One region of the Pseudomonas sp. PA1(2017) genome, then DNA from elsewhere that is predicted to be linked to it. Evidence: riboswitches for the same ligand, from Rfam matches in the RefSeq annotation. Region 1 holds a riboswitch; the other holds the start of a gene.
The links. Region 1 has a riboswitch for manganese ahead of mntP (manganese efflux pump MntP). Riboswitches for the same ligand answer to the same signal wherever they lie in the genome.

Region 1 (5,611 bases):
ACGGAAACCGGCTGGGTTGGCGAGTAGCTCTCGCCCTTGATCTGCCCCGGCTGCACCGGACGCTCCTGCACCTCGGTCAGCGGCTTGCCAGTCAGGCGGTCGAGCACGAACAGCTGGCCGGCCTTGGTACCGAATACCAGCGCTGGTACCTTGCTGCCATCGGCCTGGGTAAAGTCGATCAGGCTGGGCTGCATCGGCACGTCGAAGTCCCAGAGGTCGTTGTGCACGACTTGGTAGACCCATTTCTCGTTGCCGGTGGTGGCGTCCAGCGCCAGCATCGAAGCGCCGTACTTGCGATCCAGCGCGGTGTGCTTGACGCCCCACAGGTCGATGGCAGCGCTGCCGACCGGCATGAACACCGTGTTGGAGTCCGGGTCGTAGGACATCGGCGCCCACACGTTCGGCGTGGAACGAGTGTAGGTGTCACCCGCCGCAGGCGCTTCGCGCTCGTCCGGGTTGCCCGGGTCGAAGGCCCAGCGCAGTTCGCCGGTGATCACGTCAAAGCCGCGCATCACCCCGCCCGGCATGTCGGTGCTGACGTTATCGGCCACCCGCCCACCCACTACTACTGTGGTGCCGGCCAGGGTCGGCGCAGAAGTCAACGAGTACTGCCCCGCGTCGGCGCCCTTGCCGATACCGGCCTTGAGGTCGACACGACCCTGCACGCCGAAATCCGCGCAGAATTCACCGGTATTGGCGTCCAGAGCGATCAGTTCGGACTCGATGCTGTTCATCAGGATGCGCTGCTGGCAAGCAGCACCCGCTGGCACGCTGGGCACCTTGATAGGCGTGGAGTTCGGCTGAGTGGGCTGGGCGATGGGCCGCGTGGCATCGAAATACGCCAGGCCGCGGCAACGCATCCACTTCTTCTGCTGAGCGTTGATCTGCCGGTTCCAGATTTCCTTGCCGGTGGCCGCTTCCAGGGCGATCACGTTGTTGTGCGGGGTGCACAGGAATACCCGGTCGCCGACCTGCAGCGGTGTCTGCTGGTCTTCGGCGCCATTGCCGGTCGGGCTCTCCGGCACGTCACCGGTGCGATAGGTCCAGGCGACCTGCAACTCCTTGACGTTCTTGGGCGTGATCTGGTCCAGCGCGACGAACCGCGAGCCGCCAGGCGTGTTGCCGTAGTGCTCCCAGTTCTGCTGCGCCTCGCTCGCCGGTGTTGCCACCGGCGCCTTACCAGTGGCGGCCACTACCGGATGGGGCTGGAACATGCCCCACACCGCGGCACCGAAGCCCAGCGTCAATACACCAGCTGCGATGAAGGCCGGTGCCGGCGTTGCGGCACGGCGATTACCGCGTTGCAACAGCGGAAAGGACAGCGCCACGCAGATCATGAAGCCGGTAGGCACCATCAGACGCGAGATCAGTGGCCAGAAATCCAGCCCAGCGTCCCATAATGACCAGGCCAGCGAGCCGACGAACACCAGTGCGAACAGCACACCACCGGAAATCCGCGCGCGCATGATCTGCACGGCAGCCGCCAGCATCATCACCCCAGCGATCAGGAAATACACGCTGCCGCCGAGCGCGACCAGGCGGTAACCATGGACGCCGAAGAACAGCCCAGTCGCCAGGATGACCAAGCCGAGCGCAGCGAGCCAGAGCCGCGCGACAGCCGAAGGTGGTGATGAATCGTTTGCCATCGAAGAATCCACGAAGTCGTTGCAAAAGAGCCCAACGGGCGGTTAACCAGAAATTATACAAGCGCAGCGGCTGCAGAAACATTCGGAAACACGAAGTGATTCATCTATATGTATCGTGTTTGCCGATATAGATCGGGTTTGATTTTCAACGCTGGAATGGCGTCTTGAACTCAGCAGCCTTCCTTACAGGGTGTGCTCGTAGAGAATTGCAGCGCCCACGCCGATCAATACCAGGCCGCCGAGAATCTCCGCCTTGCGGCCGATGGCGGTGCCAATCAGGCGGCCGAGCATCACGCCGATGGTGACCATGGTCATGGTCGCCAGGCCGATGGCCAGTGCGGCAAACCAGATATTCACGTCGACGAACGCCAGGCCGACGCCAACGGCCAGTGCGTCGATGCTGGTGGCGAACGCCGTGGCGGCCAGCAGCCAGAAGGAATGGGACTTGGGTTTGTCTTCTTCGCCATCGTCGCTTTCAGGCTGCAGACCGGCGTAGATCATGTGGCCGCCGAGCAGCAGTAACAGCGTAAAGGCGATCCAGTGATCCCACTCCTCCACGTACCCCGCCGCCGCCTGGCCAATGAACCAGCCGACCACCGGGGTGATGGCTTCGATCACGCCAAAGATCAGGCCGGTGCGCAGTGCATCGAGAAACCTGGGTTTATGCAGCGAGGCACCCTTGCCGACAGCGGCAGCAAAGGCATCGGTGGACATGGCGAAGGCCAGGAAGACAAGAGAAAGGAGGCTCACGGTTACGTCTCGGTCGGGCTATGAGTCAATGACGGATACACGCGCCCGACCTTAGGCACGTATCTGTCATTGGTCTCACCAACCGAAAGGTGTTCGTACCACGGCTGCTGCCGAGAATGTTGATACGAACGCTGCCGAGCGAACCCGGAAGCAGGCTACTCCCCAAAGAGGCCCGCACTTTACTCAAAAGCGCCGCGCGAAAAAACCATTTTTTCTGCCGGGAAATCGCTTGCCAGGACGGACAAGGCTTGGCCGGGACAGGCGTGCACGCTGTCGACGGGCCAGCGCAGGATAAAACAGGGGCCGCACGGCCCCAAAGGGCGGCTCGGCGAGCCGCCATCCGCAAGAGTCAGCCGGTGACGCTGCCGTTCGGCTTGCGCCCGGCGAACACGTCGACCAGGCTGGCGACGACCATCTGCCCCATGCGCGTGCGGGTCTGCACCGTGGCGCTGGCGCGGTGCGGCTGCAGCACCACTTGCTCGAGCTCGAACAGCTCGCCTGGCACCCGAGGCTCGTCGGCGAACACGTCCAACCCGGCACCGGCGATCTGCCCGCTCTGCAACGCGGCGACCAGGGCGGGCTCGTCGACCAGCTTGCCGCGGGCGATATTGATCAGGTAGCTGTCGCGCCCCAGGGCATGCAGCACCTCGGCATTGACGATGGCCTCGCCCTTGTCCGCGGCCGCCGCCAGGATCAGCGCATCGCTGCCATCGGCCAGGCTCAGCAGATCGGCCACGAAGGTGTGCGGCACGTCGTTCATCGGCTGCAGATCGGTGTAGCTGATCGGGCAACCGAAGGCCGCGGCACGGGCGGCTACCGCACGCCCTACCCGGCCCATGCCGACGATGCCGATGCGCATGCCGGAGAACTGCCGGGCCAGCGGTAACGGCACCAGTGGCGTGGCGCTTTTCGCCCATTGGCCGCTGCGCACGTAACGATCACCGGTGCTGATGCCTCGGCACAGGTCGATCAGCAGGCCAATGGCCAGGTCGGCGACGTCTTCGGTCAGCGCGCCGATGGTGGCGGTGACCTGGATGCCGCGGTCACGCGCATAGGCCAGATCGATCGCATCGGTACCCACGCCGTTGACCGCCACCACTTCGAGATTCGGCAACTGCGCCATCACCGCCTGGCTGATGCCGGTGTGCCCGCCGGTGATGACACCGCGGATGTTGGCGCCGTGCTGCGCCAGATAGGCGGCCTTGTCGGCCTGCTCGTAGTAACGGCGAATGGTGAACAGCTCGCCGAGCTGGTCGCGGATCTCTGGAATCAGGATGGGGCTGAGCTGCAGGACTTCTGGTTTCATGGGTACCTCGATTGTTGTCTTGGGCAGGTCGCGTCGACGAACTGCCGATCAGCCACGCCCGACGAAGGGCATGTTGGTGGCCATCACGGTCATGTTCAGCACGTTGGCCGACAACGGCAGCGCGGCGATGTAGCGCACTGCGTCGGCAACGTGGCTGACGTCGACCATCGGCTCGACGGCGATCTCGCCATTGGCCTGGCGCACGCCCTTGGTCATGCGCACCGACAGCTCGGTCAGGGCGTTGCCGATGTCGATCTGGCTGCAGGCGATGCCGAACTCGCGGCCGTCGAGCGCCAGGGACTTGGTCAGCCCCAGCACCGCGTGCTTGCTGGTGGTGTAGGCGCTGCTGTAGGGCCGCGGCGTGTGCGCCGAGATCGAGCCGTTGTTGATGATCCGCCCGCCCTGGGGCGACTGCTTGCGCATCAGCCGGAACGCGCCACGCGCGCAGAGGAAAACGCCGTTGAGGTTGGTGTCGATGACGTTGCGCCACTGCTCGACATCCAGCTCGTCCAGCGTCACGGCTGGCGTGTTGACGCCGGCGTTGTTGAAGATCACGTCGAGCCGCCCATAGACCTCCTCGACGCTGGCGAACAGGGCATCGACGCTGGCCGGATCGCGGACATCGGTCGGTACCGCGATGGCGTCCTGACCACGGCTGCGGGCAGCCTCGACCATCGCCAGCAGCGGCTCGGGCCGGCGCCCGGCCAGCACCAGAGAAAAGCCGTCGGCCATCAGCGCTTCAGCCACGGCCTTGCCGATGCCGCTGCCGGCGCCAGTGACCAGGGCCACCTTGTTCAGGGATTGTTGGGACATACGTGGGTCTCCTCAGTGAGCGGTTCACGGCCTGTCGTCATGCCGATACGAAATGATGAGAACTCATGTGGGACCGGGCCACGCCGGTGATTTCGCGCATGGCGCGCTCCCACAGGTAACGGTTGAGCGAACTCTAGGGGCGGCTGCCGACGCGCATTTCCAGCTCGGCCACGCCGTCGATGCCGGCGTTGATCACATCGCCCGGGTTCAAGGCGGCGACGCCGTGGGGCGTGCCGGTCATGATCAGGTCGCCGGGGCGCAGCGGCACCAGGTGCGACAGCAGGCTGACCACCTCGCTGACCGCGAAGATCTGCTCGTCGAGCGCGCTGCGCTGGCGTTCCTGGCCATTCACCCTCAGCCACACCGCGCCCCGCTCCGGGTGCCCGGCCTCTGCGACCGGCACCACCGCCGTGATCGGTGCGGCGCCGTCGAACACCTTGGCCATTTCCCAGGCCATGCCGGCGCTCTTTACGCGCATCTGAATATCGCGGCGGGTCAGGTCGAGGCCGGCGGCGTAGCCCCACACGTGCTGCAAGGCATCGGCCTGGTCGATAGCGGCACCGACCTTGCCGATCGCCACCACGAATTCGATCTCATGGCAGAACTCGTCCGTCATCGGTGGGTAGATCACTTCGCCCACCGCCTCGACCACGGCGCTGGCCGGCTTCATGAAGAACACCGGTGCATCGGGCTTTACGTCGCTGGCGCCCGGCCACGGGTAGTTGCGCCCCACGCAGAACACGCGGCCCACCGGAAAGCGCTCGTCGCTGCCGGCGACCGGCAGGCTCACCTGGGGTTCGGGGGTAAACACATAGGAAGTGGAAGTCATTGTTGTTGGACTCCTGTCTGGAGCGCTCAGCCTAAAGCCGGCTGAGCGCAAAAAGTTGGACGAAAGACGCTTGCTCTTGGAGAAAACCGGCCAATTACCGCTCAGCGCGCCTGCAACTGGATGCGATACAGCCGCCCCAGCAGCAGCGAGTACGACAGGGTGCCCATCAGCGCCACGCCGCCGATGAACCAGAAGGCCATGGCGAACGAGCCGGTAGCCTGCACGATGGCGCCGATCACGATGGGCGTGACGATGCCGCCGATGTTG
Region 2 (5,611 bases), on a different contig from region 1:
CCTCGATCACGCCAAGGTGAATATCTACGGCGGCGCCTGCGCCCAAGGGCATCCGGTGGGCTCGACCGGCTCGCGCATCATCGTCACGCTGATCAATGCCTTGCGCCAGACTGGCGGCAAGCGCGGCATCGCCTCACTGTGCATCGGTGGCGGCGAGGCGACGGCAGTCGCGATTGAAGTGCTTTAGAGGCTGATCAGGGGCGCAATCGCGCCCCTTACTTCAGCTCGGTAAACGCCAGCTTGATCCCCAGGCCGACCAGCACCGCGCCCATCAGGCGGTCGAACCAATGGCCCATGCGCGCGAAGCCGTCACGCACGCGCTGCTGGCTGAACAGCATCGCCACCAGGCAGAACCACACTGCCGTGGCCACGGCCAGGTAGACACCGTAGCCGCCCTGCACCAGCAGCGGGGTGTGCGGGTTGATCACCACGGTGAACAGCGACAGGAAAAACAGCGTCGCCTTTGGGTTCAGGCCATTGGTCACGAAGCCTGTGACGAACGCTGCCCGCGGCGTTCGTACTGGTGCAGGCGCCTGTGATCGCGCCGCCTCGGGCGCCGCCGGCCTGGCACGCAGCGCCTTGAAACCGATGTACAGCAAGTAAGCGGCAGCCAGCCACTTCAAGGCATTGAACAGCATGATCGACTGCGAAACGATCAGCCCAATGCCTGCCAGCGAATACGCCACATGCAGAAAGATCGCGGTGCCCACACCCAGGGCGCAGAACACGCCGGTACGCCGGCCGTGCGCGACGCTCTCGCGCACCACGACGGCAAAATCCGGCCCCGGACTGGCCACGGCCAGGAGATGAATGAGGGCAACGGTAAGAAATTCCATCCAGTACACGGCGGCTCCAGGAGTTGGCTGATTGACCAGGGAGGCGGGTACCGGCACGCCCAACAGGAGCGGGCAGGCGGCAGAGCGCTTCTGATAGGCTGCACTTTACTTCCCGACAAGACTGCCAGAAAGGTACAGCTGATGAGTAAAACAGGCCGCGCGGTGTTTCTCGATTATCGCTCACTCGACCTGGGCGATCTGGACATGACGCCGCTGCGCGAACCCTTCGCCGAGCTGGTGCTGCATGGCCAGAGTACCCCGTCGCAGATCATCGAGCGCCTGCAAGGTGCCCGTGTGGCGATCAGCAACAAGGCCGTGATCGATGCGACCGTGTTGGCGGCCTGTCCCGACCTCGAGCTGGTGCTGGTCGCCGCTACCGGCACCAACAACGTCGATCTTGCCGCGGCCCGAGCCCATGACGTGACCGTATGCAATTGCCAGGGTTACGGCACGCCCTCGGTAGCCCAGCACACCCTCACGCTGCTGCTCGCCCTGGCCACCAGCCTGCAAGACTATCAACGCGATGTTCGCGCTGGCCGCTGGCAGCAGTCGCCCATGTTCTGCCTGCTCGACCACCCCATCGTCGAGCTCGAAGGCAAGACCCTTGGCCTGCTCGGCCACGGCGAGCTGGGCGGCGCGGTGGCCAGGCTGGCCGAAGCGTTCGGCATGCGCGTGCTCTACGGCCAACTGCCGGGGCGCCCGCCCCGCGCTGATCGACTGGCGCTGGACGAGCTGCTCACCCAGGTCGACGCCCTGACCCTGCATTGCCCGCTGACCGAACAGACCCGCAACCTGATCGGCGCCCGGGAGCTCGCGCTGCTCAAGCCGGGCGCCTTCGTGATCAACACGGCCCGCGGCGGGCTGATCGACGAACAAGCCCTGGCCGACGCCCTGCGCACGGGCAAGCTGGGCGGTGCCGCCACCGACGTGCTGACCCAGGAGCCGCCCAGAGAAGGCAATCCATTACTGGCCGACGACATTCCCCGCTTGATCATCACCCCCCACAGCGCCTGGGGCGCCCGCGAGGCGCGTCAGCGGATCGTCGGGCAATTGGCGGAAAACGCGGCGGGCTTTTTCGCCGGGCAAGCCAAACGCCAGGTCAACTGACCCTTTGGTGCGTCGGGCTTGCAGCTTGAGGCCCACGCCCCTACCCTTCGCGCTTTTGCCGGGGTAGATCTGATGGATCCGCGAAGTGAAGTGCTGCTGCGTCAGGCAGAGCTGTTCGGTGGCCCCGCCTTGCTCGCGGGTCTGCCGGCAGATGACCTGCTCGGGCAACTGCCACAGGCTGCGGGTTGGAGCTGGCATGCTGGCGATCAGAGTATGCTCGACGCGCGCTTCGCCGGGCGCAGCACCTTTGGCGTCTCGCCGCCGGCTGCCACGGTCGAGACGGCCGTGCTGTTCCTGCCCAAATCCCGTGAATTGACGGCTTACCTGCTCGACGCCCTCGCCGCCCGCCTGCCCGGCAAGCTGCTGTATCTGGTGGGCGAAAAGCGCGCTGGCGTCGAGCGTGCAGCCAAGCAGATGGCGGCCTACGGCACACCGCGCAAACTCGACAGCGCACGCCATTGCCAGCTGTGGCAGGTGCGCGTGGATCAGGCGCCAGCGGAACCTGATCTCACCTCATTGGCACAGCGCTACAGCTTGCCGCTCGCCGATGGCTCACTGGAAGTCGTCACCCTGCCCGGCGTGTTCAGCCACGGCCGGCTGGATGTCGGCAGCGCGCTGCTGCTCGAGCATCTGAATCAGCTACCAGACGGCCATCTGCTCGACTTCGGCTGCGGCGCCGGCGTGCTCGGGGCAGTGCTCAAACGTCGCTACCCAGACAGCCACGTCACCATGCTGGACGTCGATGCATTCGCCGTCGTCAGCAGTCGCCTGACCCTGGCCGCCAATGGCCTGCAGGCCGACGTCATCAGCGGCGACGGCATTGCCGCTGCGCCCGCGGAGCTGAGCGCCATTCTCAGCAACCCGCCGTTTCACCAAGGCGTGCACACTCATTACCAGGCCAGCGAAGACCTGCTACGCCAGGCTTCCCGGCACCTGCGCAAGGGCGGGCAGATTCGCCTGGTGGCCAACCGCTTCCTCAAGTACCCACCGCTGATCGAACAACATATCGGCATCTGCCACACCCTGGCCGATGCCGATGGCTTCCGCATTTACCAGGCCACCAGCCGCTAACGGAGCCTGCCTGCGGCACAGCGGCGCAGGCCTTGCCCAACAAGATCGGTTTGGGCAGAATGCGCGCGTCCTAGGGGAGTAGTCTCCCGCGAGCACCCGCTCGCCCGGCATGCATCAACATACTTGGTCGGCAGACCATGGTGCGTGCGACCCAAGATCCGCCCAGACGGATCTGCGCCGTTCGGCTCGAACGCCGCGCAGGGTTTGACAAGACCTATGACACGAACACCTTACCCGGGGCGGGAAGGCTGTACGTGTCATAGCCGTGTCTACCCGCCCCTTTAGGAAACCTGATGCTGGAATCTCTTTTCGTTCCCACCCTGATAGTCGCCCTCGCGGAAATCGGCGACAAGACGCAATTGCTCGCCCTGTTGCTGGCCGCTCGCTTTCGCAGGCCCTGGCCGATCATCTGGGGCATGGTGGTCGCCACGCTCGCCAACCACTTGGCCGCGGGTGCGGTGGGCAACTGGGTGGCAGGCCTGCTCTCGCCGGCACTTTTGAGCTGGATTCTGGCGGCGTCCTTCGTCGCCGTGGCGCTATGGACGTTGATCCCGGACAAGCTCGACGATGACGAAAGCTCCAGCCTCAAACGCTACGGGCCGTTCCTGACCACGCTGATCGCCTTTTTCCTGGCCGAGATGGGGGACAAGACCCAGGTGGCGACAGTGATGCTCGCCGCCCAGTACCCGCACTTCATCATGGTGGTGCTCGGCACCACGCTGGGCATGCTGATCGCCAACGTGCCGGTGGTGCTGGCCGGCAACTTCGCCGCCGACCGCCTGCCGCTCACCTTGATTCGCCGGCTCGCCGCCATCGCCTTCGCCGCGCTAGCGGTCTATGCGGCTTATCAGGCGATGCTGTTGAGTGGATTTCTGAACGGCTGATTGACTGAGGCAAGCCCAATGTCCGACCACGGCGTTGGTCTTGGAGCTGAGTCGCCACCGAGTAGATACGAGCTACTTGATGGCGACTTGTCACATCGCGATCAGCCTTTCTTGGCCTGCTGATAAAGCGGCATGACTTTCGGGATAGCGGCCTGCAGCGAGGTGATACGGCTCGACGAGGACGGGTGCGTGCTCATGAACTCCGGCGGTGCGCCCTCACTGGCCTTGGCCATTTTCTCCCACAGGCTGATCGCCGCATTGGGATTGAAGCCTGCGCGGGCCGACAGCTCGAGGCCGATCAGGTCGGCTTCGTTCTCGTTGCTGCGGCTGTTGGGCAGTGTCATGCCGTAGTTCACCGCGGCATCGGCCAGCGCCATCTTGTCCGGTGTCACGCCCAACAGCGCGGCAGCGCCCTGTTTGGCCAGGTTCACGCCATAGGCCTTGGACATCGCCTCACGGCCGTGCTCGCGCAGAGCGTGGGCGATCTCGTGGCCCATGACCGCGGCGATTTCATCGTCGGTGAGCTTCAGCTTCTCGATGATGCCGGTGTAGAAGATGATCTTGCCGCCTGGGCCGCAGTTGGCATTCAGCTCCGGGCTCTTGATCAGGTTGACCTCCCACTGCCATTGGGCCGCATCCGGGCGAAACAGCGGAGCCTGCTTGATCAGGCGGTCGGCGATACGCTGCAGGCGCTTGGCCTCAGCGCTGTTCTTGTCCAGCGCGCCCTGGCTCGAGGCTTCCTGCAGAGTCTGCTGGTAAGACTGGGCATACATCTGGTTGACCTCATCGGTCGACAATGCGCTGAACATGTATTGCTTGCGCTCGACGCCGACCGAGCCACCGCTGGTGGTGTTGACGGCTTGGCATCCTGCCAGCAGCAGAGCCGCAGTCAGCGTGGTAATGGACAACGACGGTTTCATGCTGGATCTCCCTGGTAACTGAGCAAGGTATGCTAGGGGCTGCCTGTATTTCAGCGCAAGCCAAAGGCTCAAGCAGGCGTCAGACACTCCGGCCCGTCGAGCTTCGGGTCATTGACCAGATTGCTCAATACTCGTTCGCGCAGCGCTGTGGGCTTGGCGACGAGCAGCGTCTGCAGCTCCTCGAGCGGTGTGTCGGCGGCCAGCCAGCGTTGCCGCTGCTCGGCGTCGAGAATCAAAGGGCGGCGTAGCGCCGCGGCCGCCTGGGTGATCATGGCGGTGCTCAGATAAACATGGCCCTCTACCGGATAGGCTTCCCAGACCGCCGCGAAGTACAGCAGCGAATCCTCGCCACTCACCCAGTACGGCCGTTTGCGCGCCGCGCCGCGCCACTCATAGAAGCCGTTGGCAGGAATGAGGCAACGGCGCAGGCGAAATGCGTCGCGAAACATCGGCTGTTCGGCGAGGGTTTCGGCGCGGGCGTGGGACGGCGTTTTCGACAGATCCTTCAGCCAGGGAGGAGTCAGGCCCCAGCGCGCCCGCGTCAGCGGCGGCTGCTCATGCTCGCTGCGCAGCACGAGCACCTGGGAGCCGGGAGCCAGATTCCAGTGCGGCAGCTGGTCAGCAGGAAAACCTGGCTGCGCCGCGAAGGCAGGCGTCCAGCGAAACAGCGCAAAGCGTCCACTCATGAAAGACTCATCGGGATGGGTGGGCGCACCCGCTGCTCAACACAGCAGCACGCCTTGAGGGGGATCCGGCTCGTCACCGGGTAGCGGTTGTGCGCCATTGTACTCGG

Region 2: linked by a shared signal. The riboswitch ahead of BVH01_RS07075 (TMEM165/GDT1 family protein) and the one ahead of mntP (manganese efflux pump MntP) in region 1 are both predicted to bind manganese.

What each region holds. Positions count from the first base shown of each region.
Region 1 covers NZ_MSXU01000009.1:906,138-911,748, forward strand. Annotated here, with positions in the region: gene BVH01_RS11295 (membrane-bound PQQ-dependent dehydrogenase, glucose/quinate/shikimate family) at 1-1,646, opposite strand, end outside; gene mntP (manganese efflux pump MntP) at 1,830-2,396, opposite strand; yybP-ykoY riboswitch at 2,401-2,567, opposite strand; gene BVH01_RS11305 (2-hydroxyacid dehydrogenase) at 2,746-3,702, opposite strand; gene BVH01_RS11310 (SDR family oxidoreductase) at 3,751-4,515, opposite strand; gene BVH01_RS11315 (fumarylacetoacetate hydrolase family protein) at 4,649-5,344, opposite strand; gene BVH01_RS11320 (MFS transporter) at 5,446-5,611, opposite strand, start outside.
Region 2 covers NZ_MSXU01000007.1:26,038-31,648, forward strand. Annotated here, with positions in the region: gene BVH01_RS07055 (acetyl-CoA C-acyltransferase) at 1-187, shown strand, start outside; gene BVH01_RS07060 (LysE family transporter) at 216-845, opposite strand; gene BVH01_RS07065 (2-hydroxyacid dehydrogenase) at 978-1,943, shown strand; gene BVH01_RS07070 (class I SAM-dependent methyltransferase) at 2,016-3,014, shown strand; yybP-ykoY riboswitch at 3,073-3,219, shown strand; gene BVH01_RS07075 (TMEM165/GDT1 family protein) at 3,311-3,898, shown strand; gene BVH01_RS07080 (M48 family metallopeptidase) at 4,000-4,818, opposite strand; gene BVH01_RS07085 (SOS response-associated peptidase) at 4,887-5,504, opposite strand; gene BVH01_RS07090 (DUF2007 domain-containing protein) at 5,541-5,611, opposite strand, start outside.